One region of the Pseudomonas purpurea genome, then DNA from elsewhere that is predicted to be linked to it. Evidence: riboswitches for the same ligand, from Rfam matches in the RefSeq annotation. Region 1 holds a riboswitch; each other region holds the start of a gene.
What was found. A riboswitch is a leader RNA that binds a small molecule or an ion and turns the genes downstream of it on or off. The one in region 1 is predicted to bind cobalamin.
Positions count from the first base shown of each region.

Region 2: another riboswitch for cobalamin. It lies ahead of cobO (cob(I)yrinic acid a,c-diamide adenosyltransferase); the one in region 1 lies ahead of cobW (cobalamin biosynthesis protein CobW).
Region 3: another riboswitch for cobalamin. It lies ahead of AABM54_RS11010 (TonB-dependent receptor); the one in region 1 lies ahead of cobW (cobalamin biosynthesis protein CobW).

Region 1 is NZ_CP150918.1:3,497,840-3,507,603, reverse strand. It holds partial or broken gene AABM54_RS15780 (fatty acid cis/trans isomerase) at 1-1,246, shown strand, start outside; gene nfuA (Fe-S biogenesis protein NfuA) at 1,470-2,054, shown strand; gene cobM (precorrin-4 C(11)-methyltransferase) at 2,199-2,945, opposite strand; gene AABM54_RS15765 (cobalamin biosynthesis protein) at 3,027-3,440, opposite strand; gene AABM54_RS15760 (CbtA family protein) at 3,437-4,138, opposite strand; gene AABM54_RS15755 (CbtB domain-containing protein) at 4,150-4,341, opposite strand; cobalamin riboswitch at 4,460-4,684, opposite strand; cobalamin riboswitch at 4,917-5,126, shown strand; gene cobW (cobalamin biosynthesis protein CobW) at 5,225-6,298, shown strand; gene cobN (cobaltochelatase subunit CobN) at 6,302-9,764, shown strand, end outside.
Region 2 is NZ_CP150918.1:4,159,238-4,169,001, reverse strand. It holds gene hda (DnaA regulatory inactivator Hda) at 1-362, shown strand, start outside; gene AABM54_RS18680 (NlpC/P60 family protein) at 577-1,200, shown strand; gene AABM54_RS18675 (C40 family peptidase) at 1,367-1,900, shown strand; gene AABM54_RS18670 (class I SAM-dependent methyltransferase) at 1,916-2,578, shown strand; partial or broken gene AABM54_RS18665 (sorbosone dehydrogenase family protein) at 2,712-4,026, opposite strand; gene AABM54_RS18660 (hypothetical protein) at 4,093-4,677, opposite strand; cobalamin riboswitch at 4,832-5,049, shown strand; gene cobO (cob(I)yrinic acid a,c-diamide adenosyltransferase) at 5,129-5,740, shown strand; gene AABM54_RS18650 (cobyrinate a,c-diamide synthase) at 5,737-7,062, shown strand; gene bluB (5,6-dimethylbenzimidazole synthase) at 7,059-7,709, shown strand; gene cbiB (adenosylcobinamide-phosphate synthase CbiB) at 7,706-8,614, shown strand; gene cobD (threonine-phosphate decarboxylase CobD) at 8,607-9,599, shown strand; gene AABM54_RS18630 (cobyric acid synthase) at 9,596-9,764, shown strand, end outside.
Region 3 is NZ_CP150918.1:2,453,788-2,463,551, forward strand. It holds gene AABM54_RS10990 (transposase) at 1-394, opposite strand, end outside; gene AABM54_RS10995 (hypothetical protein) at 404-1,012, opposite strand; gene AABM54_RS11000 (ABC transporter substrate-binding protein) at 1,368-2,282, opposite strand; gene AABM54_RS11005 ((2Fe-2S) ferredoxin domain-containing protein) at 2,275-3,018, opposite strand; gene AABM54_RS11010 (TonB-dependent receptor) at 3,033-4,898, opposite strand; cobalamin riboswitch at 5,106-5,308, opposite strand; gene AABM54_RS11015 (carboxymuconolactone decarboxylase family protein) at 5,319-5,537, shown strand; partial or broken gene astA (arginine N-succinyltransferase) at 5,534-6,569, opposite strand; gene AABM54_RS11025 (arginine N-succinyltransferase) at 6,631-7,647, opposite strand; gene AABM54_RS11030 (APC family permease) at 7,783-9,132, opposite strand; gene AABM54_RS11035 (N-formylglutamate amidohydrolase) at 9,284-9,764, opposite strand, start outside.

The DNA of each region.
Region 1 (9,764 bases):
TACTTCGTGCGTACCTTCATCCGTGGCCCGGTGTGTCGCGGGCAGATTGCCACGGACGTGATTCGCGATAACTTCTGGGCGTTGTTCCAGGCGCCGGAACACGACCTCTACATCACCGACCCGAGCTACCGTGGCAAGGTCACACCGTTACTGGCCATGCCGGGGCAAAACGATGACGTTGGCAGCGTGCTGAGCCTGTGGCACGCCTACCGCGACAAACGCAACGAGTACGAAGCATTGCGCCGCGACACCTACGCCGAGGTTCCAGCGCCGAGCTGGTCGAGCCTGTGGGCGGGCAACGACAATGCCTTGCTGAGCATCTTCCGGCATTTCGACAGCGCCTCCGTCAGCAAGGGCCTGATTGGTGAGGTGCCGCAAACGATGTGGTTGTTCGACTACCCGTTGCTGGAGCGCACCTACTATCAACTGGCGGTCAATTTCGATGTGTTCGGCAACGTTTCCCATCAGGCGCAGACCCGTCTGTATTTCGACCTGATCCGCAACGGTGCCGAGCAAAACTTCCTGCGCCTGATGCCGGCCGATTCACGGGATGCTTACCTCGACGATTGGTATCAGAGCAGCGGCAAGTTCAAGATGTGGCTCGACTACGAAAGCATCGACAACGACAAACCGACGGCACTGAAACTCGACGCCAAGAACCCCAAGCGCGACTTCGCCCAGCAGTTGTTGGCGCGTTACGGCGATTTGAATGCGCGACCGGACCCGATCAACCGTTGCGACGGCGCCTACTGTTCCCGGCCGAACATCGACCCGGCGTTGCAGCATGCCGAGCAGGCCCTGAGCCGTTTGACTGCCCGGCCGGCGGCGGGGCTGAAGGTCATCGACCAGTTGCCGGAAGCAACGATGCTGCGCATCGAAACCCGCAGCGGCAAACGCGAGGTCTACAGCCTGCTGCGCAACCGGGCCCCACAGCAACGTGGCGTTCCTGTTGGGTGAGGCGCTGCGCTATCAGCCGGGGCTGGATACGTTGACGATCTATCCGGGTGTGCTCAGCAGCTACCCGAACTTCATCTTCAACATCCCGGCCGACGAAGTGCCGCAGTTCGTGGCGCAGATGGAGCGCGCCAAGGATGCCAACCGCTTCGAAAAAATCGTCGAGCGCTGGGGTATCCGCCGCAGTCATCCGCAGTTCTGGGTGTATTTTCACGACCTGAGCCAGTACCTGCATGAAACCGACCCGGTGGAAGAAGGCGTATTGGACATGAACCGCTACGAGAACCTTTGACACCCGGAATTTAGAGGTGCCTGCGATCCAGTGTGGGGGCGGGCTTGCTCGCGAAGGCGGCAGACCAGTCAACATTAATGTTGACTGTTTTAGCCTCTTCCTCGGATCGCCGCCCGGTGCAAGTCCGCACATTGGATCAGTTGCGCTTTCCCGACAAAAATACTGGGACTTTGTCCGGCGCGTTGATTGGCGTAAACTGCGCCCAAGCCTGCGAGGAGTTTCCATGACCGCCATAACCATTACCGATGCCGCCCACGATTACCTGGCCGATCTGCTGTCCAAGCAGAACACCCCCGGGATCGGCATTCGCGTCTTTATCACCCAGCCTGGCACCCAATACGCCGAAACCTGCATTGCCTATTGCAAGCCGGGCGAAGAAAAACCTGAAGACACCGCGCTGGGGCTCAAAAGCTTCACCGCGTACATCGATCACTTCAGCGAAGCGTTCCTGGACGATGCCGTGGTCGACTACGCCACGGATCGCATGGGCGGCCAACTGACCATCAAGGCACCCAATGCCAAAGTACCGATGGTCAACGCCGACAGCCCGGTGAATGAGCGCATCAACTACTACCTGCAAACCGAAATCAACCCAGGGCTGGCCAGCCACGGCGGTCAGGTCAGCCTGATCGATGTGGTCGAAGACGGCATCGCCGTGTTGAAGTTCGGCGGCGGCTGCCAGGGCTGCGGCCAGGCAGACGTGACCTTGAAGGAAGGCATCGAACGCACACTGCTTGAGCGCATTCCGGAGCTCAAGGGCGTACGTGACGTGACTGACCACACGCAAAAAGAAAACGCCTACTACTAAGCACGGCGTTCATTGCGAACAAAAAAACGGCGCCCGTGAGCGCCGTTTTTTTTGGGTGAAATTCACTGACGCCACCGCGAGCAAGCTCGCTCCCACATTTGACCGCGTATCCCCTGTGGGAGCGAGCTTGCTCGCGATGAGGGCCTATGGGCGGTAGAGATGCGCATGCCCGGCGCGGTACAGCGATGACTCGCTGAAGTTGTCGGTGGCCAGCACCCGACCCACCAGAATCAGCGCGGTACGCCGAAACCCCTTGGCCTTAACCTTTTCGGCGATATCCGTCAGTGTCCCCACTGCCCAGTCCTGATCGGGCCAACTGGCGCGGTGAACCACCGCAATCGGGCAGTCCGCACCGTAATGCGGCAGCAGTTCAGCGACGATTTTATCCAGATGATTGACCCCCAGATGAATCGCCATGGTTGCGCCATGTTGGGCCAGGCTGGCGAACGCTTCACCGGGCGGCATCGCCGTTTTGTCGGCATAGCGGGTCAGGATCACGCTTTGCGAAACGTCCGGCAGGGTCAGTTCCGCGCCTAACAGCGCCGCACACGCGGCCGTAGCGGTGACGCCGGGAATGATTTCGAAGGGAATGTTCAGCTCGCGCAGGTAGCGGATCTGCTCGCCAATCGCCCCATACAAACCGGGATCGCCGGAGTGCACCCGGGCCACATCCTGGCCGTTGGCGTGGGCGATTTTGATCAGCTCGATGATCTGTTCCAGGTGCAGTTCGGCGCTGTTGACCACCTGTTCGGCCTGATGGCCTTCCAGCACGGCTGCCGGAACCAGCGAGCCTGCGTAAATGATGACCGGGCAACTGCGAATCAGCCGCTGGCCCTTGACGGTAATCAGTTCCGGGTCGCCGGGACCTGCGCCGATGAAGTAGACGGTCATGGCCGGCTCCTGTGAAAAATTGTCAAAGCAGGGCTTCAGATGAAGATTGCTCATGATCGAGGGCGGGGATTATCGGGGATTTTACGACGCGCATGCCAATGCAAAGGTGGCCTGGGCGTATTTCTGCCGTGGGATCAGCAGTTTGGCCGGCGCTTGGCCCAGTTGTTCGGCGAGGGCGAGGGCCGCACTTTCGGCGATGCCGTAGCAGCCGGTGCGCTCGAACGCGATGTCCGACTGGTGGCTGAGTCTTGGCTGATAGTGCGCCAGTTGCGCACTGCTGAAACAGGTCAGCGTCAGCCCAAGCTGCGCGGCCAATTCGTTAAGCCCGGGTTCGTCGCGCTTGAGGTCGATACTGGCCAGGGCCTGCACAGCCTCAAGCTCGATTTGATGCGCCTGCAACGCCTGATCCAGTAACGCGCGCAGCGTGCTGGCGGGGCAGCCGCGCTGGCAGCCCAGGCCGACCACCAGGGTCGGCGCTGCGCTTGAGTCCGTCATGCGTGGTATTGACCTTCGCTTTTGCGGCGGAACAACCAGGCGCTGATCAGGCCAAGGGCCAGCCAGAACGCAACGTTGGTCAGCTGCGAAGCGATTTTGAACTGTGCTTCCAGGGCTTCGGGTGCCAGCATCGAATGCACTTCAGGTTGCGGTGCGCCAATGACATGCGGCACGGCCAGAATGGCGACGCCGAGGATTTTCAGCAGCCAGTTTTTGCCGAAGACGATCAGGGCGATACCGACCGCCGTCGAGGCGGCAGTGCCGATCCACCAGATTTGCCGTTGTGCCAGATCCGCAGCGGCAGTGCCCGGCAGTTCCGGCGGCAGGCCCAGGGTCGGGGCGAGGACGAAGGTCGCATAACCGGCCAGGCCCCAGAGCAGGCCTTGTGAGGTGCGTGTTGGCGCACGCAAGGTGTAGAGGCCCGCCAGCATCAGCGCGAAACCGACAGCGACCACCAGATTGCCGCCCGTGGTCGACAGCACGCGCTGCCAGCCATCTTCCGGTTCCCAGGCTTCGGCGTCGTGAGTGTGGCCGGCCATGGCGCCTTCGGCGTGTTCATGGATTTCGGTCGCCGGGGCCTTTTCGTAGGTTTCAGCCTGAAGAATCAACGGCGCGACCCAGAAGCTTTGCAGCAGGGTCAGCAACAGGGCGGCCAGCAGCCCGGTGAACCCTGCGGTTTGCGCAATACGCTTGATCATGTCGGCAGGTCTCAATGGCACGGGAAGGCGGAGCTGTGACGGGTATCGTGGGCGGCGTTGTGTACCGCTTCGATGTGCGAGAAACCGGCGAAATACACAAGGCACGCGCCCAGGATCGATGCGCCGATGGCGGCAGTCAGGCGTTGGCTCAGGGTGGCGGTGCTGCTGGCGGTGGCGTGGCGAGTACTGCTGATGATCGACATGGCGCTTCCCTCTGGACTGTCAGCGGGTGAATCGAGCGCATGAAAACCCCTGCACGCCAGGCACGCAGAGGTTCAAACAGCGCCCGCCCACCGCGGGTTTGTTATAGCGTGGCGTGTGTAGCCACTCGATGTTGCGGGCCGGTCTCCGGGCTCACGAGGGGTTGGCGTTGGCCGAACCTGCAAGAATCGCCTTCCCATACCAGGTGTTGGCACAGTGGATCTGATTCTTCGCTCGCTTACCGTTGCGGGGGCAGCACCGGACTGACGTGGCTTTGAGTAAAGCACACGATTCACCGGTTTCCCGTTTCACCCTGTGAAGGGCACCCGTAACAAAGTGTGTAGGAGAGCATGGGCGAGGGCGAGCCGTCAATTGGCAAGGGTTCTCAGTTGAGGCTGGCACAAAACCCTGTGGCGAGGAAGCTTGCTCCCGCTCGGCGGCGCAGCCGTCGCAAATCGTGTGCATGTGATGTGCCTGAATGAATGCAGGGGGCCGCTTCGCGACCCAGCGGGAGCAAGCTCCCTCGCCACAGTGGATCGCGATCGTTCGCGGACATTGACCCGCCCCCACACCATGCGTAGCCTTGCGCTTTCGAGGTTCTTCGGCGGCTGCCGAAGCTAAGAAGGGAACGCGGTCAATGCCGCGGCTGCCCCCGCAACTGTGAACGGTTTTGTTTCTGCCATGCCACTGCACGCTCTACCCAGAGCGGCGGGAAGGCGCAGGAGCCGCCAGTCGAAAGACCGGCACACCGTCAGCCAGGAGACCTGCCTCGACACAGATTCTCACTACAACCGGGCGGGGTGATCCGGTGGCGAACTCTTCCCGCGCGCGCAAGCGCTGCCGGTTGTCGTCCCGTATGCCCGCCACCTTGCCAAAGGGCATCCGATGAAAACACTGGCCAAACTCCCCGTCACCATCGTTACCGGCTTCCTCGGTTCGGGCAAAACCACTTTGCTGCGGCACATGCTCGACAACGCCCAGGGTCGGCGTATCGCGGTGATCGTCAACGAGTTCGGCGAGCTGGGCATCGACGGCGAAATCCTCAAGCAATGCTCCATTGGCTGCACTGAAGAAGAGGCCAGCGGCCGTGTGTATGAACTGGCCAACGGTTGCCTGTGCTGCACCGTTCAGGAAGAGTTCTTCCCGGTGATGCGCGAGCTGGTTGCCCGTCGCGGTGACCTCGACCACATCCTCATCGAAACCTCCGGCCTGGCCCTGCCCAAGCCATTGGTGCAAGCCTTCCAGTGGCCGGAAATCCGCAGCGCCTGCACTGTGGACGCGGTCATCACCGTGGTCGACAGCCCGGCCGTGGCCGCTGGCACCTTTGCCGCGTTCCCGGATCAGGTCGACGCCATGCGCAAACTGGACCCGAACCTGGACCACGAATCGCCGCTGCACGAACTGTTCGCCGACCAACTGGCCAGCGCCGACCTGGTGATCCTCAACAAGGCCGACCTGATCAGCCCTGAAGACCTGGCCCGAGTACGGCTGGAAGTCGCCGAAGAACTGCCGCCAGCGGTGAAAGTCATCGAAGCCAGCAGCGGTCGTCTGCCGCTGGACGTGCTGATCGGTCTTGGCGCCGGTTCCGAAGAACACATCGACAGCCGTCACAGCCACCACGATCACCACCACGGTGAAGGCGATGACGACCATGATGATCATGACCACGACGCCTTCGACTCGATTTCCATCGAGCTGCCACAAGCCGACGAAAGCCTGCTGATGGACGCGCTGACTCAACTGGTGGTCAAGCATGGCATTCTGCGGGTCAAAGGCTTCGCGGCGGTCCCGAACAAACCGATGCGCCTGTTGATCCAGGGCGTGGGCACGCGTTTCGACAAGCATTTCGACCGTCAGTGGGGCGCCGATGAAGTGCGGACCACCCGTCTGGTGCTGATCGGCCAGGAGCTCGATGCCGCTCAACTCGAAGCGCAATTGCGCGCCGCGCTCAGCGTTTAATCCATGCACCTGCTCAGGACCCAGCCCGGCGGTTTCGTCTCGGATGACAACATTGCCGACTTAGGCCAAACCCCCGCCGAACTGGTGATTCTGTGCAGCGGCGACTCCAGCCTGGCGCTGCTCGCCGAAGCGGCGCAGCAGTTGCCCGACGATTACCCGAGCCTGCGCCTGGCCAACCCGATGCAGGTGCAGAATCACGCCTCGGTCGACATGTACGTCGACGAAGTGCTGCGCCACGCCAAGGTGATTTTGATCTCGCTGCACGGCGGGATCGCCTATTGGCGTTATGGCGTCGAGCGCTTGGTGGAACTCTCGCAACGTGGCGTGCAGTTGATCCTGGTGCCGGGTGACGATCGCCCTGATCCGGAACTCAGCGACCTGAGTACCGTGGCCGGTGAAGACCGCGACCGGCTCTGGCATTTTTTGCGTCAGGGCGGCATGGGCAATGCGCTGGATCTGTACCGCTGCCTGGCCAACCGTTGGCTGGGCCGCGATTACCCTTGGTCTGAACCCAAGACCTTGCCGCGCACCGCTATTTACCACCCGCACAACAGCAACGCGGTCCTCGGTGATTGGCAGGCCGACTGGCAACCTGATCAACCGGTGGCGGCGGTGCTGTTTTACCGTTCCCATTTGCAGGCGGCCAATACCGCCTTCATCGATGTTTTCTGCCAGCGTTTGCAAGCGGCGGGGCTTAACCCGTTGCCGATTGCGCTGGCCAGCCTGAAAGAGCCCGGCTGCCTGACGGTGGTCGAGGACTGGCTGGATGAGGTGCACGCCTCGGTGATTCTCAACACCACCGGGTTCGCCCAATCCAGCCCCGAAGCGCCGCACCTGCGGCCGTTTCGCCGCAACATCCCGGTGATCCAGGCGATCTGTGCCCAGGACAACGAACCCGGTTGGCGCGCCAGCGAGCAAGGGCTGGGCCCACGGGACCTGGCGATGCACATTGCCTTGCCGGAGCTCGACGGGCGGATCATCAGCCGCCCCATCAGCTTCAAAGACCTGGCGTGGCGCAGTGAGCGCAGCCAGTCCGATGTGGTCTGCTATCGACCGCAGCCCGAGCGCATGGATTTTGTCGCTGAGCTGGCGCGGCGCTGGGTCGACTTGGCGCGGGTGGCCAATGGCGAAAAACGCATTGCGCTGATCCTCGCCAACTACCCGACCCGCGACGGGCGGATTGGCAATGGCGTCGGCCTCGACACACCGGCCGCTGCGTTGAACATCCTGCGCGCCCTGCACGCCGAAGGGTATCCGCTGCCCGCCGAGTTGCCGCAGAGCGGCACCGCGCTGATTCAGCAATTGCTCGGCGGGGTCAGTAATGACCTGGAAACCATCGACCTGCGCCTGTGCCAGCAAAGCCTGGCGCTGGACGACTATTTCTCGATGTTCAACGCCTTGCCCGAAGCCAACCGCACGGCGGTGCTGGAGCGTTGGGGCACGCCTGAAAACGACCCGATGTTCCGGGGCGGGCGAATGATGATCGCCGGGCTGCGATTGGGGCTGACCTTTGTCGGCATTCAGCCGGCGCGGGGTTATCAGGTCGATCCGAGTGCGGTGTATCACGACCCGGACCTGGTGCCGCCCCACGGTTATCTGGCGTTCTACTTCTGGTTGCGTAAGGTCTACGGTGCGCACGCGCTGATCCACGTCGGCAAACACGGCAACCTCGAATGGCTGCCGGGCAAGGGCGTCGGTTTGTCCGAACACTGTTGGCCCGATGCGTTGCTGGGGCCACTGCCGAACATTTATCCGTTTATCGTCAACGACCCGGGCGAGGGCGCGCAGGCCAAGCGTCGCACTCAGGCGGTAATCATCGACCACCTGATGCCGCCGCTGACCCGCGCTGAAACCTATGGCCCGCTGCGCAACCTTGAGCTACTGGCCGACGAGTATTACGAAGCCCAGTTGCTCGACCCGCGCCGCGCTCGCGAGTTGCAACGGGACATCCTCAACCTGGTGCGTGAAACCCACATCGACCGTGAGTTGCAGCTCGACGAGAAGCTCGACAGCGAGGCCGATGCAGCGATCTGGTTGCCGCGCCTGGACACCTATTTGTGCGATTTGAAAGAGTCGCAAATCCGTGACGGCTTGCATGTGTTGGGTGAGTCGCCGACCGGTCGCTTGCGCATCGACACCTTGCTGGCGCTGTTGCGCATTCCTCGGGGTGACGGTCGCGGCGCGCAATCGAGTCTGCTGCGGGCCTTGGCCAAGGCGTTCGAACTGGGTTTCGATCCGCTGGATTGTGCCTTGGCCGAACCCTGGACCGAGCGTCGCCCTCAAGCGTTGCAAGACGTCAGCAGCGAACTGTGGCGCACGGCAGGCGACGTGCGTGAGCGTCTGGAACTGTTCGCCGGGCAATTGATTGAAGCGGCGTTGATTGGCGATGTCGAACAGCTGGAGGATTCGGGCTGGGCCGATGTCCGCGCGATCATCGAGCACCTGCGCGAGGTGGTCGCGCCAAGGCTTGATGCCTGTGGCCCGGCAGAAATGCGCGGCGTGCTGGACGCTCTCGCCGGGCGTTTCGTGCCCGCAGGCCCCAGTGGCGCGCCGAGTCGTGGACGGCTGGACGTGTTGCCCACCGGACGCAATTTCTACTCCGTGGACGTACGCAACCTGCCGACCACCACCGCGTGGCGCATCGGTTTCCAGTCCGCGAGCCTGATACTTGAACGGCATTTGCAGGACCACGGCGATCACCTGCGTCAGCTCGGGTTGTCCGTGTGGGGCACGGCGACCATGCGCACCGGTGGCGACGACATCGCGCAGGCCATGGCGCTGATGGGGGTGCGTCCGGTGTGGGCCACGGGCAGTCAGCAGGTCGACGATTTCGAAATCCTGCCGCTGAGCCTGCTCGACCGGCCGCGTGTGGACGTGACCTTGCGGGTCTCGGGGTTTTTCCGCGATGCGTTCGCCAACCTGATTCGGCTGTTCGATGCGGCAGTGCAAGCGGTGGCCGCGCTGGACGAGCCCGACGATATGAACCCGCTGGCGGCCAAGGTGCGCGCCGAGCGTGAAACGCTGATGCAGTCCGGGCTGGATGCAGAGGCGGCCGGGCGTCAGGCGGGATGGCGGATCTTCGGGGCCAAGCCCGGCGCGTATGGTGCGGGTGTGCAGGGCGCCATCGACGGGCGTGTGTGGCAGAGCCGCGAGGACCTGGCCGAGGTTTACCTGAACTGGGGCGGTTACGCTTACGGCGGTTCCGACGAGGGTACCGCCGCCCGTCAGCAGTTCGCCCAGCGGTTGAGTCAGGTTCAAGCGGTGCTGCAAAACCAGGATAACCGCGAGCATGACCTGCTCGATTCCAATGACTATTACCAGTTCCAGGGCGGTATGCTCGCGGCCGTCGAAAGCCTCAGCGGCGAAACCGCGGCGAGCTACCATGGCGACCACAGTCAGCCGGATTTGCCGAAGGTTCGCACATTGAAGGAAGAGCTGAACCGGGTGATTCGCTCCCGCGCGGCCA
Region 2 (9,764 bases), 660 kb from region 1:
GGGAAGAGGCGTTGTTTCATCTGTTCAACCGGTTGCGTGACAGCGGCCGACGTCTGTTGATTGCCGCGTCGACCTCGCCACGAGAGTTGCCGGTGAAGCTGGCGGACCTCAAATCGCGCCTGACCCTGGCGCTGATTTTCCAGATGCGTCCCTTGTCCGACGAAGACAAATTGCGAGCCTTGCAATTGCGTGCATCGCGTCGTGGACTGCACCTGACCGACGAAGTCGGGCATTTTATTTTGACCCGTGGCACGCGCAGCATGAGTGCGTTATTCGAGCTGCTTGAGCGTCTCGACCAGGCCTCGCTTCAGGCTCAGCGCAAGCTGACCATTCCTTTTCTCAAAGAAACCCTGGGCTGGTAAAACCGTGGCCTCTAGCGTGTTTCGGCATATTAAAGGCGCCAGAAAACACGCATCGGGAATAGGTTTCCACGGCGCGTGCGTAATCAATTCGGGCTTAAGCGCTTAGATGTAAACGAGAAACCGATAAGTCACATTAAGATCGATTGAATTTGCAAATGAAGTTGATAGCGGGCATAGTCTCGGCTTCTTTACAACTTCAGCCACGGTCGTGCCCATGCTAAATCGCTTCGCACCCCTCGTGCCTCTCGCACTTGTCACCCTGTTGTTCGGTTGCGCTGCACACTCTCCAGTGTCCCAGCAAGAGCAGCAACAACAGGTTAAAAATTCTTCTACTGCTCAGTCTTCCGTTATTTACCAGGAAGAACTGGCCACCGAAAAAGAGCTCTCCGACTTCGCCGATGGCAAGTCCTACCAGCTTCCGGTTCTGGCCGACAGCATCCTCGAACGTGGCATGTCCCTGATCGGTACCCGTTACCGTTTCGGCGGTACCTCTGAAGCCGGTTTCGATTGCAGTGGCTTCATCGGTTACCTGTTTCGTGAAGAGGCGGGCATGAACCTGCCGCGTTCCACTCGCGAAATGATCAACGTGGATGCCCCGCTGGTTTCTCGTAAAAACCTGAAACCGGGCGACTTGTTGTTCTTCGCTACCAATGGTCGTCGCGGTCGTGTCAGTCACGCCGGGATCTACCTGGGTGATGACCAGTTCATCCACTCCAGCAGCCGCCGCAGTGGTGGTGTCCGGGTCGATAGCCTGGGCGACAGCTACTGGAGCAAGACCTTCATCGAAGCCAAGCGTGCACTCGCCATGGCCCCGACAACGGTCACCGCGCGCAAGTAATCAGTCAATTTGTAAGGCTATCTTAAAGTCTTACTTGAAGTTTGACGCGCAGCCGCTAGAATCCAGACATATTGTTGATTAACTAACCGCGTAAGCCTTGCTTACGCGGTTTTGTTTTCAGCCTCACGGCAGAGAAAGCCGCATCCAGATCAGGATTGTTCTGCATATGTCGACGTCGGCCCGCCTCATACTCATCTGCTTCGTCGCGCTGCTCAGCGCCTGCGCCATCCGTACGCCACCCCCTGCCAAAGTGGTCCGGGCGCCGGTATTCGCGCCCTCCCAAACTTTTTCGCCCGCCGCTGAAGACGTACTGTTTCGCGCCTTGGGCCTGGTCGGTACGCCCTATCGCTGGGGCGGCAATACGCCGGATTCGGGGTTTGATTGCAGTGGCCTGATCGGCTACGTCTACCGCGATGCGGCCGGTATCTCCCTGCCGCGTTCGACTCGCGAAATGATCGGTATGCAAGCCCCGAGCATTGGCAAAGAAGCCCTGCAAACCGGCGACCTGATCTTCTTCGCCACCAATGGCGGCTCTCAGGTCAGCCACGCCGGGATCTACGTCGGTGAAGGTCGCTTCGTGCATGCGCCGGCCACGGGCGGCACGGTGAAGCTGGACAGCCTGTCCAAGGCCTATTGGCAAAAAGCCTATCTGAGTGCCAAACGGGTGCTGACCCCCGAACATCTGGCGCACAATCCCTAGCTCGCAGAGGTTGTCATGACCACTCGCACGCTTAATCTCGATGATTCACTCTACCACTACCTGCTCGACGTTTCCCTGCGTGAAACGCCGTTGCAGCGCCGTTTGCGTGACGAAACCCAAGCGTTGCCCAACGCTCGCTGGCAAATCGCACCCGAGCAGGGGCAGTTCCTCGCGTTACTGGTCAAGCTGACTAGCGCCAGGCGCTTGTTGGAAGTCGGCACGTTCACCGGTTACAGCGCTCTCTGCATGGCGGCGGCATTACCCGATGACGGCTCGTTGATCTGCTGCGATATACCAGGTGACTACAACGCGACGGCGCTGCGCTATTGGCAGGAAGCGGGATTTTCCGAACGCATCGAGTTGCGCCTGGCGCCGGCACTGCAAACCTTGGCTCAACTCGAGCAGCAAGGGCTGGGCGGTTGCTTCGATCTGATGTTCATTGATGCCGACAAGGCCAATTACCCGGCGTATCTGGAGAGCGCCTTGCGGCTGCTGCGCCAGGGCGGGTTGGCGGTGTTCGATAACACGCTGTGGAGTGGGCGAGTGCTGGAGGTCGATTCCGACAGCGAGGACACCCGAGCCATCCAGGCGCTCAATTGTGCCTTGAAGGATGACCCGCGTGTCGACCTGTCACTGTTGCCGATCGGAGATGGGTTAACCCTTTGCCGCAAAAGGTAGGCGCTGACCCCGATTAATGTGGGAGCGGGCTTGCTCGCGAAGACGGACTGACAGTCAACATTGATGTTGAATGTTAGAACGCTTTCGCGAGCAAGCCCGCTCCCACATTGGTTATGTGTTGGCGTTGGAGGACTTATTGGGCGGCCGAAACCCGCCACACCTTATTCCCCACGTCATCAGCCACCAGCAAACTGCCCTGCTGATCGATCACTACGCCCACCGGCCGGCCCATGGCTTCTTCGTCTTTGTTGAGGAAACCGGTGAGCACATCCACCGGTTGTCCGCTCGGCTTGCCGGCATTGAACGGTACGAAGATCACTTTGTAGCCGCTGTGCGGTTTGCGATTCCAGGAGCCGTGCTGGCCGATGAATACACCTTGGGTGAACGGCGCGGGCAGTTTGCTGCCCTCGGCGAAGGCCAGCCCCAGCGACGCCGTGTGCGGGCCGACGGCGTAATCCGGGGCGATAGCCTTGGCTACCAGGTCCGGGTTGGGTGGCGTGACGCGCACATCGACGTGTTGGCCGTAATAGCTGAAAGGCCAGCCATAAAAGCCGCCGTCCTTCACCGAGGTGATGTAGTCCGGCACCAGGTCACTGCCGATCTCGTCGCGTTCGTTGACGGCGGTCCAGAGCTTGCCGGTCTGCGGTTCCCAAGCCAGGCCGTTGGGGTTGCGCAGGCCCTGAGGCGAAGATGCGGTGGTTACCGGTAGCGCGGTCGACTTCCCAGATGGCGGCGCGACCTTCTTCCTGGTCCAGGCCGTTTTCACCGACGTTGCTGTTGGAGCCGACAGTGACGTAGAGCTTGCTGCCGTCCGGGCTGGCGATGACGTTTTTGGTCCAGTGATGGTTCAGCGCGCCGCCCGGCAAATCGACGACTTTGGTCGGTTGCGACGTGATGGCGGTTTCGCCGCTTTCATAATGGAAACGCAACAAGCGGTCGGTGTCGGCAACGTACAGGTCATTGCCGACCAGAGTCATGCCGAACGGCGAGTTGAGGTTTTCCAGGAATACCGTGCGGGTTTCGGCGACGCCGTCGTGGTTGCTGTCACGCAGCAGGGTGATGCGGTTCGCGCTGGGTACGCTGGCGCCGGCGCGCCCCATGACTTTGCCGGCGATCCAGCCACGAATACCGGCGCCGTCGTCGGACTTGGGTGGCGAGTTGGTTTCAGCCACCAGCACATCGCCGTTGGGCAGCACGTAGAGCCAGCGGGGATGATCCAGGCCTTCGGCGAAGGCTGCGACGTGTGTGCCTGGCGCCGCAATCGGTTTTGCGCTCTTGGTCCAGCCGACCGCCGGGGCGATGTTCACCGTCGGGATCAGGGCTTTGTTCGGTTCCGGCAGTGTGGGCGATGGCCCGGTACCGTCCGAGACTTGCAGGTTGGACGTCTCACCGCAGGCAGCAATCCCTGCGGCGATGGCGATGACGAGGACATGTTGAGGCTTGAGCATGTGGATCTCCCTATGAATGCAGTGCCTGCATCATAGAGGACCCTGACGGCCGGATGGTTCAATCGGTCAGCCGCGGGCTTCCTTGAGGAGGACGGCAATCCCGGGGTGGTAGTTGCCGGCATCGTTGTGCAGCTTGCGGTAGGCATACGGGAAGTACCAGGCCACGGCGCAGGTCAGTTCCTTTTGCAGGTCGTCGACCATGTCCTGGAGTTCTTCTGGAGTGGCGCTGTGCTGGGCCTTTTGTGGCGCAACGAACAGGCAGCCGAGTTTCAGGTCGCTGGCGTAGCCGATTTTCTTCGCGTCGCTGACGGCGTCTTGCAGGGCCTGTGTCAGGTTGAGGTTACTGACCCGCGGCCAGCGCTGGGTGGCTTGCAGATAGGCGCGTTCCTCTTTGCTGGCGATGTACAGATCGGCGCGGCCATTGCGTTCGCCTTCCTCGATCTGTTTTTTTGTCGGGGCCTGCTCCAGCGTGGCCAGTTCGGCCATCCATGCTGCGGCAGACAGCAATCCGAGGTTGGCGCGTTCGTCGAACCAGTAAGGGGTTTCGTTATCGCCGCGCACCGCGTTGTAGCGATCGATACAGTCAAACCAGCGCTCCAGCACCGGGCGCAGGAATTCCAGTTTCGGATTGCTGATGATCATGCCTTGCATGTTGCTCACCTTGTTCTTGTGGTTTGGAGTTATGGCGATTTGATATCACTGCTCTGAGTGTGGCACAAGATTGGCGTCAGTAAATTGATTCAGGCCAATTTTCCTCGGGTATTGGCGTCTGGCTTTAATTGACGCTCCATCCCCAACCCTCTAACCTTCGCGACTTGTTTCAGGTGCTCTGTGACCCATGGGTCGACCGAGTGAAACAGGGAAGCCGGTGAGTGTTTCGCATGATCCCGGCGCTGCCCCCGCAACGGTAAATGAGTCAAGACTGCGCCTGGTGCCACTGTGTCGAGTGTCGATACGGGAAGGCGCGCAGTCGGCAACTGCGGCTCATGAGCCCGGAGACCGGCCTGATCCATCCAGCGGCATCACGGTGGGCGATGCCAGGCTTCTTGCCGTCTATTGCTATGCCCGCCCGCCGTTACCCCGCCTCAACGGAGAGCTCCCCATGACTGATTCCCCTGATCGTGACGAACGCCATCTGGCGCGCATGCTGCGTAAAAAAGCCGTAATCGATGAACGTATTGCCAATTCGCCGAATGAATGCGGCCTGATGCTGGTGCTGACCGGCAACGGCAAAGGCAAAAGCAGTTCCGCTTTCGGCATGCTGGCGCGGGCCATGGGCCACGGCATGCAGTGCGGCGTGGTGCAATTTATCAAGGGCCGCAACAGCACGGGCGAAGAGCTGTTCTTCCGGCGCTTCCCCGAGCAAGTACGTTTCCACGTCATGGGCGAAGGGTTTACCTGGGAAACCCAGGATCGCCAGCGTGACATCGCCGCCGCCGAGGCGGCCTGGGCAGTGTCGCGCGAACTGCTGCGTGACCCGACCATCGGCCTGGTGGTGCTCGATGAGCTGAACATCGCCCTCAAGCACGGTTATCTGGACCTGGACCAGGTGCTCAGCGACTTGCAGGCCCGCCCGCCGATGCAGCACGTGGTCGTTACCGGTCGCGGCGCCAAACCCGAGATGATCGAGCAGGCCGATACGGTCACCGAAATGGGCATGGTCAAGCATGCGTTTCAGGCCGGTATCAAGGCGCAAAAAGGCGTTGAATTGTGAGTGAGCCACGTCATTGCCCGGCGGTCCTGATCGCTGCGCCGGCTTCCGGCCAGGGCAAGACCACCGTCACCGCCGCGCTGGCCCGATTGCATCGCAATCAGGGGTGCAAGGTGCGTGTGTTCAAATGCGGCCCGGACTTTCTCGACCCGATGATTCTGGAGCGCGCCAGTGGTGCGCCGGTGTATCAGTTGGACATGTGGATGGTTGGCGAGCAGGAAAGTCGTCGGCTGTTGTGGGAAGCCGCAGGCGAGGCTGACCTGATCCTCATTGAAGGCGTCATGGGCCTGTTCGACGGCACGCCGTCCAGCGCCGATCTGGCGCGCCACTTCGGAGTGCCGGTGCTCGGTGTGATTGACGGCACCGCCATGGCCCAGACGTTTGGCGCACTGGCCCTGGGGTTGGCGCGCTATCAGCCGGACCTGCCGTTTGCCGGGGTGCTGGCCAACCGTGTCGGCACCTTGCGCCACGCGCAATTGCTGGAAGGCAGCCTCACCGAAGGGCTGCGTTGGTATGGCGCCCTGTCCCGGGAAACCGGGATCGAGCTGCCGAGCCGCCATCTCGGGCTGGTCCAGGCGAGCGAGCTGAACGACCTGGACGCGCGTCTCGACGCCGCGGCCGAGGCCCTGGCCAGCAGTTGCGAAGTGGCGTTGCCACCCGCCGTCGAATTCGCCGCTCCCGAGGTGATTGTCGCCGAACCATTGCTGGCCGGCGTGCGCATTGCCGTGGCCCGCGATGAAGCGTTTGCGTTCACTTATGGCGCGAGTCTGGACCTGCTGCGGGCGATGGGCGCCGAGTTGCTGTTCTTCTCGCCGATCCATGACCGTGAGTTGCCGGATGCCGACAGCCTGTACCTGCCGGGCGGCTACCCGGAATTGCACCATGTGGCGCTGGCGCAAAACACCACGATGCTGGCGGCGATTCGCGCGCACCACGAGGCGGGCAAGCCGTTGTTGGCCGAGTGCGGCGGCATGTTGTACCTGCTCGACTCGTTGACCGATGTCGAGGGTACGCGTGTCGAGCTGGTCGGTTTGCTGGCCGGTGACGCGGTGATGCAGAAGCGACTTGCCGCGCTGGCATTGCAAGCGGTTGAGCTGCCGGAAGGCTCGCTGCGCGGGCACACCTATCACCACTCGTTGACGAGCACTGAGCTTGAGCCGATTGCCCGTGGGCTGAGCCCCAACGGCGGGCGCGGGGCGGAAGCGGTTTACCGTGACGGGCGGATGACCGCCTCTTATGTGCACTTTTACTTTCCGTCCAATCCGAAAGCGGTCGCCGCACTGTTCCTACCTGAATCCGAGGTCGCCATCGCGAGCAGGCCATGACCGACAATGCATTTTCCGAAGCCGAACGCGCAGCGGTCTACCGGGCTATCGGCGAACGTCGCGACATGCGTCATTTCAGCGGCGGCACGGTAGACCCCGAGCTACTGCGACGTCTGCTTGAAGCGGCGCATCAGGCGCCGAGTGTCGGCCTGATGCAGCCTTGGCGTTTCATCCGCATCAGCGACCGCCCCTTGCGCGGCAAGATCCAGCAACTGGTGGAAGAAGAGCGGGTACGCACTGCCGAAGCGCTGGGCGAACGCTCCGATGAATTCATGAAGCTGAAAGTCGAAGGCATCAACGATTGCGCCGAAGTGTTGGTGGCCGCGTTGATGGAGGATCGCGAGCGGCACATTTTCGGGCGTCGAACCTTGCCGGAAATGGACATGGCGTCGTTGTCCTGTGCGATTCAGAACCTGTGGCTGGCGTCCCGCGCCGAAGGGCTGGGCATGGGCTGGGTGTCGTTGTTCGAGCCGCAGGCCCTGGCCGACCTGCTCGGTTTGCCGCCCGGCGCCAAGCCGCTGGCGGTGTTGTGCCTGGGGCCGGTCGAGGCATTTTATCCGGCGCCGATGCTGGTGCTTGAAGGGTGGGCGCAACCGCGTCCGCTGAATGAACTGTTGTATGAGAATTATTGGGGAGTGAGTCAATGAGTGTGGCGTTATTGAGTGTCGCCGGGGTGGCGCTGGATGCGCTGCTGGGCGAACCCAAACGCTGGCATCCGCTGGTGGCGTTCGGCCGTTTTGCCGACCGCATCGAGCAACGTTTCAATTCCGGCGGTCGTGGCTGGCGCAGCCACGGCGTGACGGCCTGGGTGTTGGCGGTGTTGCCGCTGACCTTGTTGGCGACGGCGTTTGCCTGGTTGCCGTACATCGGCTGGATCGTCGAGATCCTGGCGTTGTACTGCGCCCTCGGTTTGCGCAGCCTTGGTGAACACGTCGAGCCGGTCGCCCAGGCGCTGCGCAGCGATGACCTGGTGGAGGCGCGCAAGCGTGTCAGTTACCTGGTCAGCCGTCAGACCGCCGAACTGGACTCGACCGAAGTCGCCCGCGCTGCCACCGAGTCGGTGCTGGAGAATGGCAGCGATGCGGTGTTCGCCGCGTTGTTCTGGTTTATCGTCGCGGGCGTGCCGGGGGTGGTGCTGTATCGCCTGAGCAATACGCTGGATGCCATGTGGGGTTATCGCAACGAGCGCTTCGAGCGTTTCGGCTGGGCGGCGGCGAAGATCGATGACGTGCTCAACTACATTCCTGCACGGCTGGTGGCCTTGACCTACGCGTTGCTGGGTAAAACCCGTCTGGCGCTCAAATGCTGGCGCACTCAGGGGCCGATGTGGGACAGCCCGAATGCCGGGCCGGTGATGGCGGCGGGTGCCGGTGCGCTGGGTGTGGAGTTGGGCGGCGCGGCGATTTATCACGGCGAGCTGCATCAGCGCCCGACCTTGGGTGAAGGCGTGCCGGCGGACGCCGACTCCATTGACCGTGGCTGGCAATTGGTCCAGCGCGGGGTATGGTTATGGCTGCTGATTCTCTGCCTGGGGGTTGAGTTCTATGCTTGAGCACGGTGGCCGTTTGCGCAAGGCGGCGCTCACCTATGGCATCGCCGAAGCCGACTGGCTTGACCTGTCCAGCGGCCTCGCGCCCTGGCCGTGGCCGATCCCGGAGATCCCGCTGCGAGCCTGGGCCCGCTTGCCGGAAACCGACGATGGCCTGGAGCAGGCCGCTTGCGAGTACTACGGCGCGCCCCAAGTGTTGCCGGTGGCGGGCTCGCAAGCCGCGATCCAGTTGCTGCCGCGTTTGCGTCGCGCCGGCAAGGTGGGCGTGCTGTCGCCGTGTTACGCCGAGCACGCCGAAGCCTGGCGCCGCAGTGGCTACATCGTTCGCGAAGTGACGGAACAGGAAGTCGACTTCTTTCTCGACAGCCTCGACGTGCTGGTGGTCGTCAACCCGAACAACCCGACGGGCCTGAGCCTGACCCCGGAGCGTTTGCTCGACTGGCACGCACGGCTGGCCCAGCGCGGCGGCTGGCTGGTGGTCGACGAAGCCTTTATGGACAACACTCCGCACCTGAGCTTGTCTGCCCATGCGAACAAAGTCGGGCTGATTATTTTGCGCTCGTTCGGCAAGTTCTTTGGTCTGGCCGGCGTTCGTTTGGGGTTTGTGTTGGCCGAACGCAAGTTGCTCAAATTGCTGGCCGAGCAAGTCGGGCCGTGGGCGGTCAGTGGGCCGACGCGGATTCTGGGGCAGGTGTGTTTGCGCGATACCGCCGGGCACGCACAACAACGCCAGCGCAGCGAGGCGGCGAGCCAGCGCCTGGCGTTGCTCCTTGAGCGCTACGGCTTCAAGCCGCAGGGCGGGTGTGCGTTGTTCCAGTGGTTGATCACCGACCGCGCCGGGCAGCTTCACGAATTCATGGCCACACGCGGCATTTTGCTGCGTCTGTTCCCCCACAACAGCAGTCTGCGTTTCGGCTTGCCGGCCGATGAAGCCGACTGGCTGCGCCTCGACGAGGCGTTCGCGGCCTACCGCAAGGATGTTCCATGAGCACGCTGATGGTGCAGGGCACCACTTCCGATGCAGGCAAAAGTACGCTGGTGACGGCGCTGTGCCGCTGGCTGAGCCGTGAGGGTGTCAGCGTGGTGCCGTTCAAGCCGCAAAACATGGCGCTCAACAGTGCGGTGACCGCCGACGGTGGCGAGATCGGCCGGG
Region 3 (9,764 bases), 1.0 Mb from region 1:
CCAACTTTGGGCGCACGCCTGCCTGCAACGGCTCATCCTGAAGAATCATGCGGCCGACAGATCGATACCCGTCGCCGCTGTAACCCACGCTGTAGATTTCAAAGTCGTGCGTATGGTTGAGGTGGTAAATGAAGGTAGCGCTTTCGTCTCGAGACGAAACCGGTAGCCAGAACCCGAGGCGAATAGAAAAAGACGGGTTGTGATGCAGCACAAAGGCGTAGGCGTTATACAAAAAACTGCGGGTATTGAAGCCTGTTTGTTTCAGGTGTTTGAGCAGATGGTCGCTCAGCAGCGTTCGGTTTTTTGCCAGGTGGCGAAGGTCATCGATGATGAGCGCCGTATCGTGTGCAAGGTCGTAGTGCTGAAGCCGTTTGACGAAGGTATCCAGTTGCATGGCGTGGCCTCAGATCCGTTCCAGTAGCGTGTTGAGCCTGGGGTTGTGATGCTTCCCGAGCATCCTGACGTACTGTTGTGCCCGGTTCGGGCTGGCGTGGTGAATCTGTTGGAATGCCTTCCAGGCGACGCCGGGGTGGTAGTGGTAAATCAGTTCTTCGGCGACCTGGAAGGTGTGGGGGTCTGCGACGCCTTCCAGCAGTTCCAGGCAGGTGAGAAAGCGGGCGGCGCTATCATCGGCTGGAAACCAACCGGTTTTTTGCAAGGTCGAGCGATCAAATACCTGAATGTCCGCGGTTTTGTCGGGAAAGTTGAAACTGGCGATGACCCCGGCGTTCTCCTGACCGTCCGAAGTCTGCTCAAACAATTCATGCGCGCCGTTGATGTGCACGGGATGCCGAGCGTCGACCACCACGTGTTCATGGCGCGTCAGGCATTCACCTTCGATACGGTAGCGGGTAATGGCATAGGCGTGCGGTTGGAGGGCGAACAGCACGCAGTGCCCGGGCACCGAGTACAACTGCGCCGCTGCGCCTAACCCCGGCACCTTGATGCTCACGTTACCTCGGGACGAGGAAGCAAGGGTGATGGTGCCGGCCTGGCAGTTGGTTCTACTCATGATCGCCCCACGGCGAGTCCAGGGACTTGAGGACTTCGGGTCGGTCGCTAATTGCCGCAGCCACTGCCTCACCTCACGGGACAGGTCGATGAACCGTATGCGGTCCCTGATTTGTGGCGGTGACAGGTCGCTGCCGAGTAAGGACATCATCATGGCGTGCACTCAGGGCGGGTGGAATTCACCTGAATGTTAGGCAGTGTGCAGCTCCGTCGACTAGGCGATCAGTCTTTATCGGGGAGGCGAAGCGTCGCTTTGTCAGGTCTGATTTTCGTCCTGAGGAAGGGCAGTAAGGCGTCGGAAGCCTTGAACCGCGGCGAGGGAAATATCACCTGGAACCGGCCAGCCCACGCGTCGATCAGTCCAGTGCATTGAGTTTCCTCGTCAGTTCCAGCACGACCTGGCCACTGGTCGGGGTCGGCAGCAGATGGGCGAATGGAATGTCGATGATCCGGTTCGCCTTCACTGCCCGCAGTTGCGACAACGCCGGATCATGCTTGAGCAGGTAGCGTTTGCGGCTGGCCGGGGACCACACGGCGTCGGCCAGCAGGATCACATCGGGGTCGTATTTGAGCAGGGTTTCACTGCTGACCATCAGGCGCGCGACATCCACATCGGCGAAGGTGTTACGCGCCCCGGCGGCCTCCAGCAGGGTGCTCACGAATCCGCGTTTGCCTTCGCTGTCCAGGCCGTTGACTTCGCTGTCGAGGTAGAACACCGACAAGGGCTTTTCGGTGCTGCGCAACGCGCCGGCGCGGGCCAGGTCGGCGTCCAGTGCCGCGCTCAGTGCCAGTGCCTGATCCGGCCGTTGCACCAGGGCGCCGAGGGTGTGCAGGTCGCGGCGGATATGCCCGAAATAATCCAGCGAATGCCCTTCGCAGGCCGACTCCAGCAAGTAACTGGCGACGCCGTTGTCTGCCAGCACCGGCCGTGAACTCATGTGTTGGCGAAACGCCGAGGCGAAGCCACCGACCAGCAAATCGGCGCGCTGGGTGTAAAGCACTTCGGCCGAAGGGTAGAGCTGGGAGATCACCGGGATACCGCGATAGGTGCCGTGCTCGATGGCCTGGCCGTCATCGTCGATGTAGGCGACGCCGATCAGGGACGGGCCGGCACCCAGAGCCAGCAACGTGTCGGCGCTGTGCTGATTGAGCGCGATGATGCGCTGGGGGGCGTGGTCGAGCGTCCAGGTTTGCCCGCAGTTGTCGTAGGTTTGGGCCATGACCGGCAGCGCACCGCCGAGCAGCAGGCACGTCAGCAGGGTGTTACGCATCCGGTTTGCCTCCGTTCGGTGGGCGGATCAGCAAGGTCTCGGCCACGTTACCGCCGAGCAAATGCATGTTCACCAGATGCTCTACGTCGTCATCATGCCGCACCCGATACCAGCAGCCGTCCGGGTGCACGGTCAGCACCGGCCCCAGGTTGCAGGGGAACTGGCACGCGGTGCGGGTCAGCAACACGCCGCCAGGCGTTTCGATCAGGTCATGCTTGAGCAGCGCCCGGCGCAAGGCTTTCCACAAGGGCAGCGCTCCCCGACGCACGCAGCGCGGGCCGGTGCAGAGGAACACCTGGCGGGCATGGTCGGGGATTGTCGACCAGCCAGGGTCGCTCGGCACCGCGCCGACGTTGTCGCACGGCAAGTGGCGGTCGGTCTGCCCGATACTGGCCCATGCCGCGTGGGCATCCAGCCCACGGCGCCCGAGTGCCGATCCGGTGACCCAGAAGCGTGGCGCCTGAGGATGAGCCTGGGCGATGCGCCCGAGCTCATCGCGCAGCCAGTCCAGGTAGGCACCGTCCGAGGTCGGTTCAAGGTCGACCACCAGACGATTGCCCGCCCCCGGTTGACGCAGTGTGCGCCACAGCTCTTCGAAACCGTCGAGGGTGTCGATGATCTGTGTGCCGCCCGCGTCAGTGTGCAGCGCTTGAAGATCACGGCGGAAGGCTTCGCCCGTGGCCCCGCTGGCCAGCCCGGGGCCGACGAACAGGACGTCTTGATAATCGCTGTGCATGTCGGGTTTTTCCCTCAAAACCGGTACGTGTAGCGGATTTCGCTGGTGAAGGGCCGTCCGAGGTTTTCTACCTGGGGGCTGCCGGTGGTCATGCTGGTGGCGTAGTCACGGTCGAACAGGTTTTCCACCAGCAGGCTCACGCGATGCTGGTGGGCGCTGTCGAGGTAGCGATAGGCATCGGCGTCGACCACCGAGTAATGGCCGTAATCGACGTCCCGCGAGCTGACCACGTCGCGGATGTAGCGAATCGCACCGCCGGCGCCCCACATCCGGTCGTCCGACTCAAACCCCAGGCGCGAACGGGCGAAGAAACTCGGGATGTTGCTGAGGGTTACGCCGTTACGCGATTCGACAAGGTTGCGGGTCATGTCCGCCGAGAGGTTCCAGCGGTCGTCGAGTTGCCATTTGGCATCGGCCTCGACGCCCCGGACGTTGATCTCGCCTTCACCGTTGGTCCATTGCACGCCGTCAAGGGTGATCAGGTCGGTGATGTCACGCCGAAACCCGGTGACGCTGGCGCTGAACTCGCGGTCCAGCAGTGCGCCCTTGTAGTCCAGGCCCAGTTCGGCGTTGCGGCTTTTCTCGGGCTTGAGGTTGCGGTTGCCCATCTCATCCCCTGGCTCGTTGACGAACAGTTGCTCGGCGTTCGGCAGTTTGTAAGCGGTGCCGAACTGGCCGCGCAGTTGCCAGTTGTCGGTCAGGTCATACAACGACGTGAGCATGCCCACCGTGGCGCTGTCGCCGCCGCTCATGCTTTCGTGGCGCACGCCGATGCTCGGGTGCCAGTCGGGCAGGGCGTCGATGACCGGACGCAATTGGGTGTACAGGGCGTGGGCCTGGGCCTTGTTGTTGTCGATCACCAACACATCGTCCTGGCCCTTGAACCATTGGTTGTCCGAGCCGAACACCAGCACATGGCCTCCCGGCAATTGCGCCTTGCCTTCGGCTTGCACGCCCCAGTCGGTGAAACCCCAGTAATCGTTGTCGTTCACCACGCGAGTGCCGCCACCGGGCAGGTTGTTGATGCGGGTGTAACGGGTGTCCCAGTCGTTGACGTGGCCCTTGATGAAGTAGCTCAGTTGTTCGCTCAGGCGCTGTTCGAAGGTCGCGGTGGCGATCTGTTGCACCCGGTCGTTGGTGGTCTTTCTGTTGTGGGTGGGGCGGGCAAAATCCAGGTTGGCGTCGGCGTACTGGTAGAACAGCTCCAACCGCGAATCATCACCGAAAGCCTGGGTCGCCTTGGCGCCGAGGGTGGTGACTTCATAGGAACGTTTTTTGTCGCTGACGGTGCTGCTCATGTCTTTGCTGCGGTACGGCTGATAGCCGTCGGAAACGTTGTGGCTGACGTACGCCAGCAAACCGAGGTCGCCGAAGCCGTTACTGAAAATCTTCTCGGCACGGGCGTTGCCGCTGCGGCCCATGAAGCTGTCCAGCCCCAGGTTGACCTCGCCGGAAGCTTCACGGGTCTGGGCGCTGCGGGTGACGATGTTGATCACCCCGGCGACTGCCTGGGTGCCGAACAACAGACTTTGCCCGCCCTTGAGCACTTCGATGCGCTCGATGGCGTTGGCCGGCAGGGTGTCGAGGTAGAGACCGCCGTACAGGCGATTGTTCAGGCGCACACCGTCGAGCAGGATCAAGGTGTCGTCGTTGCGCCCGCCCAGCAGCGAGTAAGTGCCGTAGTCGAAGGGGCCGTTCTTCGGTGCGACGTACAGGCCGGGAACGGACATCTGCAACACGCGGCTGATATCGGCGCTGGGGCCGGCGCGTTCGATCTGCTCGCGATTGATGATCTCGACCTTGCTGCCGAAACGCGCCATCTCGGCGACGGTGGTGGACTCCACCGAGGGCGCGCTGACTATCTGTTGATCGAGGGTCATGGCCGTTTCACCGGCCAGCAACGCCGGGCTGAACAGGCAGCCGAGCAGGGCGCTACAGGCGCCGAACAGCGCAGGACGAGGGGCCTGGGCGTAAAGGGATTGAATCTGAGTCATTGTTGGTCTTCTCGAAAAAAATCTTCGCAGAAGCACGCAGGAGAAAGTACCGGACACGCGCCAATACCGGCCCATGCCCGCCCACCGCAGGTTTGCCAAACAGAAATTCCAGGCCGGTCTCCGGGCTTGCGAGGCTGGACACGTTCACCTTCCCGGACCTGGGCCCAGTGGTGTATCGAACGCGTCACTCGCTTACCGTTGCGGGGGCAGCACCGGACTAACCCTTGAGGGGCGCACCGGTTTCCCGTTTCACCTCATGCACGGCGGCATGAGGCACCTGAAACTGGGCGGCATCTGAACACTCGCATGACCGTTCGTCAACTTCGGCTGGTCGATGAGCGGTGCCTATGCGCCAACAATTGCCCGTACTGCGTCGGCTCGCACACGGCAGCGGCGCGCAAGGCGTGGATGACGCACGACATGTTCGGCGAGTTGCAGGCCGTGGTGGGCATGGCCAACGAAACCAACCGCCTGGCCAACGGTTACCGCGTGCCGCTGGAGGACGCCTTCACGCTCGCTGACTAGGCCGCAGCGGCGTGTTGCTGCTGTTTGAGCAACGGTACGGCGCGCACTGAATTGCCCGGTTGCAGTTGCAGGCGTTTGGCGGTCAGGCGGTCCACCAGCAGGTGCCCGCCGACCAGCCGCGCTCGGGCCGCAGTGATTCGGCAGTTCTCCAGGCGCCGGTTGTGGATCAACCACATCGGCGCATCGTCATCAGGCATGCCGACGGCCAGCGTCAACGTCTGGCTGTCACGCACGGTGCGCACGTTCGAGACCTGGGCTTCGATCACCGGGCCGCCGTCAAAGATGTCGATGTAGCCCTGATGGGAAAAACCTTCGGCGCTGAGGATCTTCATCGCAGGTTCGGTGTTGCTGTGGGCCTTGCCGATCACGGCCTGGGCCTGTTCGGTGAGCAGGCAGGTGTAGAGCGGCTGGCGCGGCATCAATTCGGCAATGAACGGCTTGTTGCCCAGGCCCGAGAGGTGATCGGCCTGGCTGAAATCCATCTTGAAGAAATGCCGGCCCACACTGTCCCAGAACGGTGAGCAGCCATGTTCATCGGCGCGTCCGCGCAGTTCGGCGATGAGCTTCTTGCCGAACAGATGCGGGAATTCGGCCACGAACAGCAAACGTCCCAGCGACAACAAACGACCGTTATGACCCACGCGTTGGTCGGGGCGCAGGAACAGCGAGCAGATTTCCGATTGACCGGTCATTTCGTTGTTGAGGAACAGCGTCGGAATCTGCCGCTGGATGCCCAGGTCGGGCGATGAACTGATGGTCATGCCCAAGCGATAGTTGTACCAGGGCTCGCGCAGGCCGACTGCGCCTGTCAGCGCACTGATGCCGATGACTTGCTGATCGTCGTCTTCGAGCACGAACAGGTAATCCGCATCGGCCCGCTCGACCTGTTCGGCAAAGGTGCGCTGGGCCCAGCGTACCCGGTGGCCCCAGGCGCTCTTCGTTAGCCGGCAGGGTGGTGATCCCCGGGCCCGCCCGTTGTGCCAACGCCATCAAGGCCGGGATATCGGTCACGCGAACCGGACGTACGATCATCATGCAGCTCCTTCATCGCGCCCGTCCGGGCGCTGTGGTTCGGTGCGGTGCCGGGCCTGATTCATAGGGCAATCAGCCGGACCTGGCTGCCATCCTTGACGTGCAAGGCTTCAAGCATCTGCGCATCGAGCGGCACCGGTTGGCCGGGCAGCCAGTCCAGTTCAGCGACAATCGCGCGATAGCCCAGCAGCAAGTCGTTGCTCACCAGATACTGGCCGCCGCTCGTGCGGGTGGCCGACAGTCGAGCGACTGCGGTCTGGCTGTGGGCAATGGAATGAATGTTCGAGGTGCGGGCATAGAGTGTCGGGCCGGCGTCGAACAGATCGACGTAGCTGTTGGTCTCGAAGCCTTCACGTTCGAGGATGTCGAAGGCTTCCTGGCCGTCGGGATGGACCTTGCCGATGCAGTCCTGGGCGCTCTGCGGCAACATGGGCACGTAAATCGGATAGTGCGGCATCAACTCGGCGAGAAAGCTCCGGCTCTGCAAACCGCACAGGCGTTCGGCCTCGACATAGGGCAGGTCGAAGAAGTGCTTGCCCAGGGCGTCCCAGAAAGGCGACTGGCCGTTTTCGTCGCTGTAGCCGACGATTTCGGTGATCACCGCGTCGGCGAACCGTTTGGCGTGGGCGGCAATGAACAGCAGTCGGGCCCGTGAAAGCATTTGGGCCTGCGCCGAGCCGACCAGCGCCGCGTCCACATGGAAACCCCGCAGCAAAGTGTGGCCGCTGAGATCGTGACACAACGATAGCGCCGGCACGCCATGCTGGATGTTCAGCTCACGGGAGGTACTGGTGAACATCCGGTTGCGCAGGCTGTAAAAGGGCTCGGAGAAACCGGCGGTCGCGAGGATCTCCGAGCAGCCACGCAAGCGCTGTTCGGCGAGGTCCTCAAGGACGAAGAAGTAGTTTTCCTGCCCATTGCTCTGCGCCTCGCTGTCGAACGAGGCGCAGGAGGCGAGAATTTTGTCGCGCAGTTGCGCGGTATCGTCTGGCAGGGAAGTGACGCCCACGAGGCTGTCGCGCGCAAGTTGCTGCAACTGGGGCAAGTCGGTTAACTGAACTGGACGCAAAGCCAGCATGGGTGCACTCCTGTTTCAAAGGGCCCGGCACCGTCACCGTGGGGTGGGTTACCGGGCCTGACGATCACTGTCGATTGCCAAGCGTTGTAGCGGCGGTCGGCTGAACCCTCTCAGCGACTGCCCGGGTCTTCGTGTTCAATTGTTGGACGGATCAGGCAGCGCGCTGCCGGTGCTGTGGCGGTTGAGGAAAAACAGGTACACCAGGCCGACTGCAATCCACAGGAAGCCGAGTTTTTGCGCGGCAACGCCCATGTTGTACATGATCGCCAGGGTGATGATCAGGCCCACCGCCGGGAAGATCAGGTGGCGGATGACCTGGCCTGATTGCTGCCGGCGCCAGTAGTAGTTGATCACCGTGAGGTGCAACAGGACGAAGCCACTCAAGGCGCCAAAGTTGACCAGCGAGGTCAGGGTGTCGACCGAGTTGATGAACAGGTAGCAGATCAGCAGCGACAGCACGGCCACCAGGTACAGCGCAATGTGCGGGGTGTTGTACTTGGGGTGAACCTTGGCCAATGCCTTGGGCAATTTGCCGTCGCGGGCCATGCCGAACAGCAGGCGTGAAACAGCGCTTTGCGCCGTCACCGCCACCGCGATGCCCCAGGCCAATGCGGTGGCCACGGCGGTCAGGGTCGCCAACCAGCTGCCGCCAGCGACTTCGGCAATTTCATAGAACGCGGTGTCGGCAGACTTGAAGCCCATGCCGGCCGCGAGGTCGGTGGCAATCCAGGTTTGCACCACGAAAATCACGCCCATCACACCGAGGGTAATCAGCGCTGCCTTGCCGACACTGCGGCCCGGGTCCCCTTTGATTTCTTCGGCGAGGGTGGAAATGGCATCGAAGCCCAGGAACGACAACACGGCAATCGAGACGGCTTGCATCAGCAGGCTGAAGTCGAAGGTTTGTGGGTTGTAAAACGGCTTGAGGGTCAGTTCGCCGTGGCCGGCCCCACCGTGCAAGGCGTTCCAGGCGTAGAAAAGGAAAATCCCCAGCACCGCCAGTTGGGCGAACAGGAACACCAGGTTCATCCGGGCCGTGAAGCTGATACCGCGCAGGTTGATGAAGGTTGCGCCGACCAGGAATGCGAGGATGAAGCCGACCTTGGGTATTTCCGGGTACAAGTGGTTGAGCGCCATGGCTGCGTAGACATAGAGCAGGGGCGGAATCAGCAGGTAATCAAGCAACATCAACCAGCCCGCGATGAAGCCGACGTGCGGGTTGAGTCCGCGTTGTGCATAGGAGTAGACCGAACCGGCCACCGGGAACGCCCGCGCCATGCTGCCGTAACTGACGGCGGTGAAAATCATCGCGATCATGCCGATGATGTACGCCAGCGGCACCATGCCCGGTGCTTCCGCATTGACGTAGCCAAAGATCCCGAAGGGTGCGATCGGGATCATGAAGATCATCCCGTACACCACCAGATCCTTGAGCGTCAGACTGCGTTTGAGCTCTTGCTTGTAGCCAAAGTCTTCAACATCCATGAAGCGTTTCTCCTTGAGGGCCAATTCGGCTTGTACATCAGCCGCGAACCGGGCGGGGCTTCGCGACTGGGGCAGTGAGTCAGAGACACACTGCGGCATTTTTTATAGTTGTTTGACCGGTACTACAAACGACAGCGTTTTTCTTTCTTTGTTACAGCAGGGGTGCCAGATAGTCGGCCCAGCGCTGCACCGCTTCCGGCGTACGCAGCAAATCATTGCGGACTTCGATCAGCACCGAGTCCAGGCCGCGCGCATCGCCGTGCACCGGCACGGTCATGTCGGACAGTGGGTCAATGGTGTAGGGCTGATTACCGGCCACGATCAACTCATGTCGGCTCAAACCGTCGATCAGCCGTTGGGCGTAGGATTGCGCGCGGGCGTACAGCACGCCGGCTTCGACCGTTCGTGGCTGACCGTAGTAAACCGGGGTGAAGCTGTGAATGCCCACCACACGGACCGCTCGGCCTTGTGCCTGGCGTGACTCGATCAGTTGCGCCAGGCGCTGGTGGAACGGGTTGAACAACTGTTCCCGACGGTACTGACGGGTCGCTTCGTCCAGGACCTGATTGCCCGGCACCTGATACACCTCGCTTTGCATCGGGATGCTGGAGTGGGCGTGCAGTGGCCGGTTG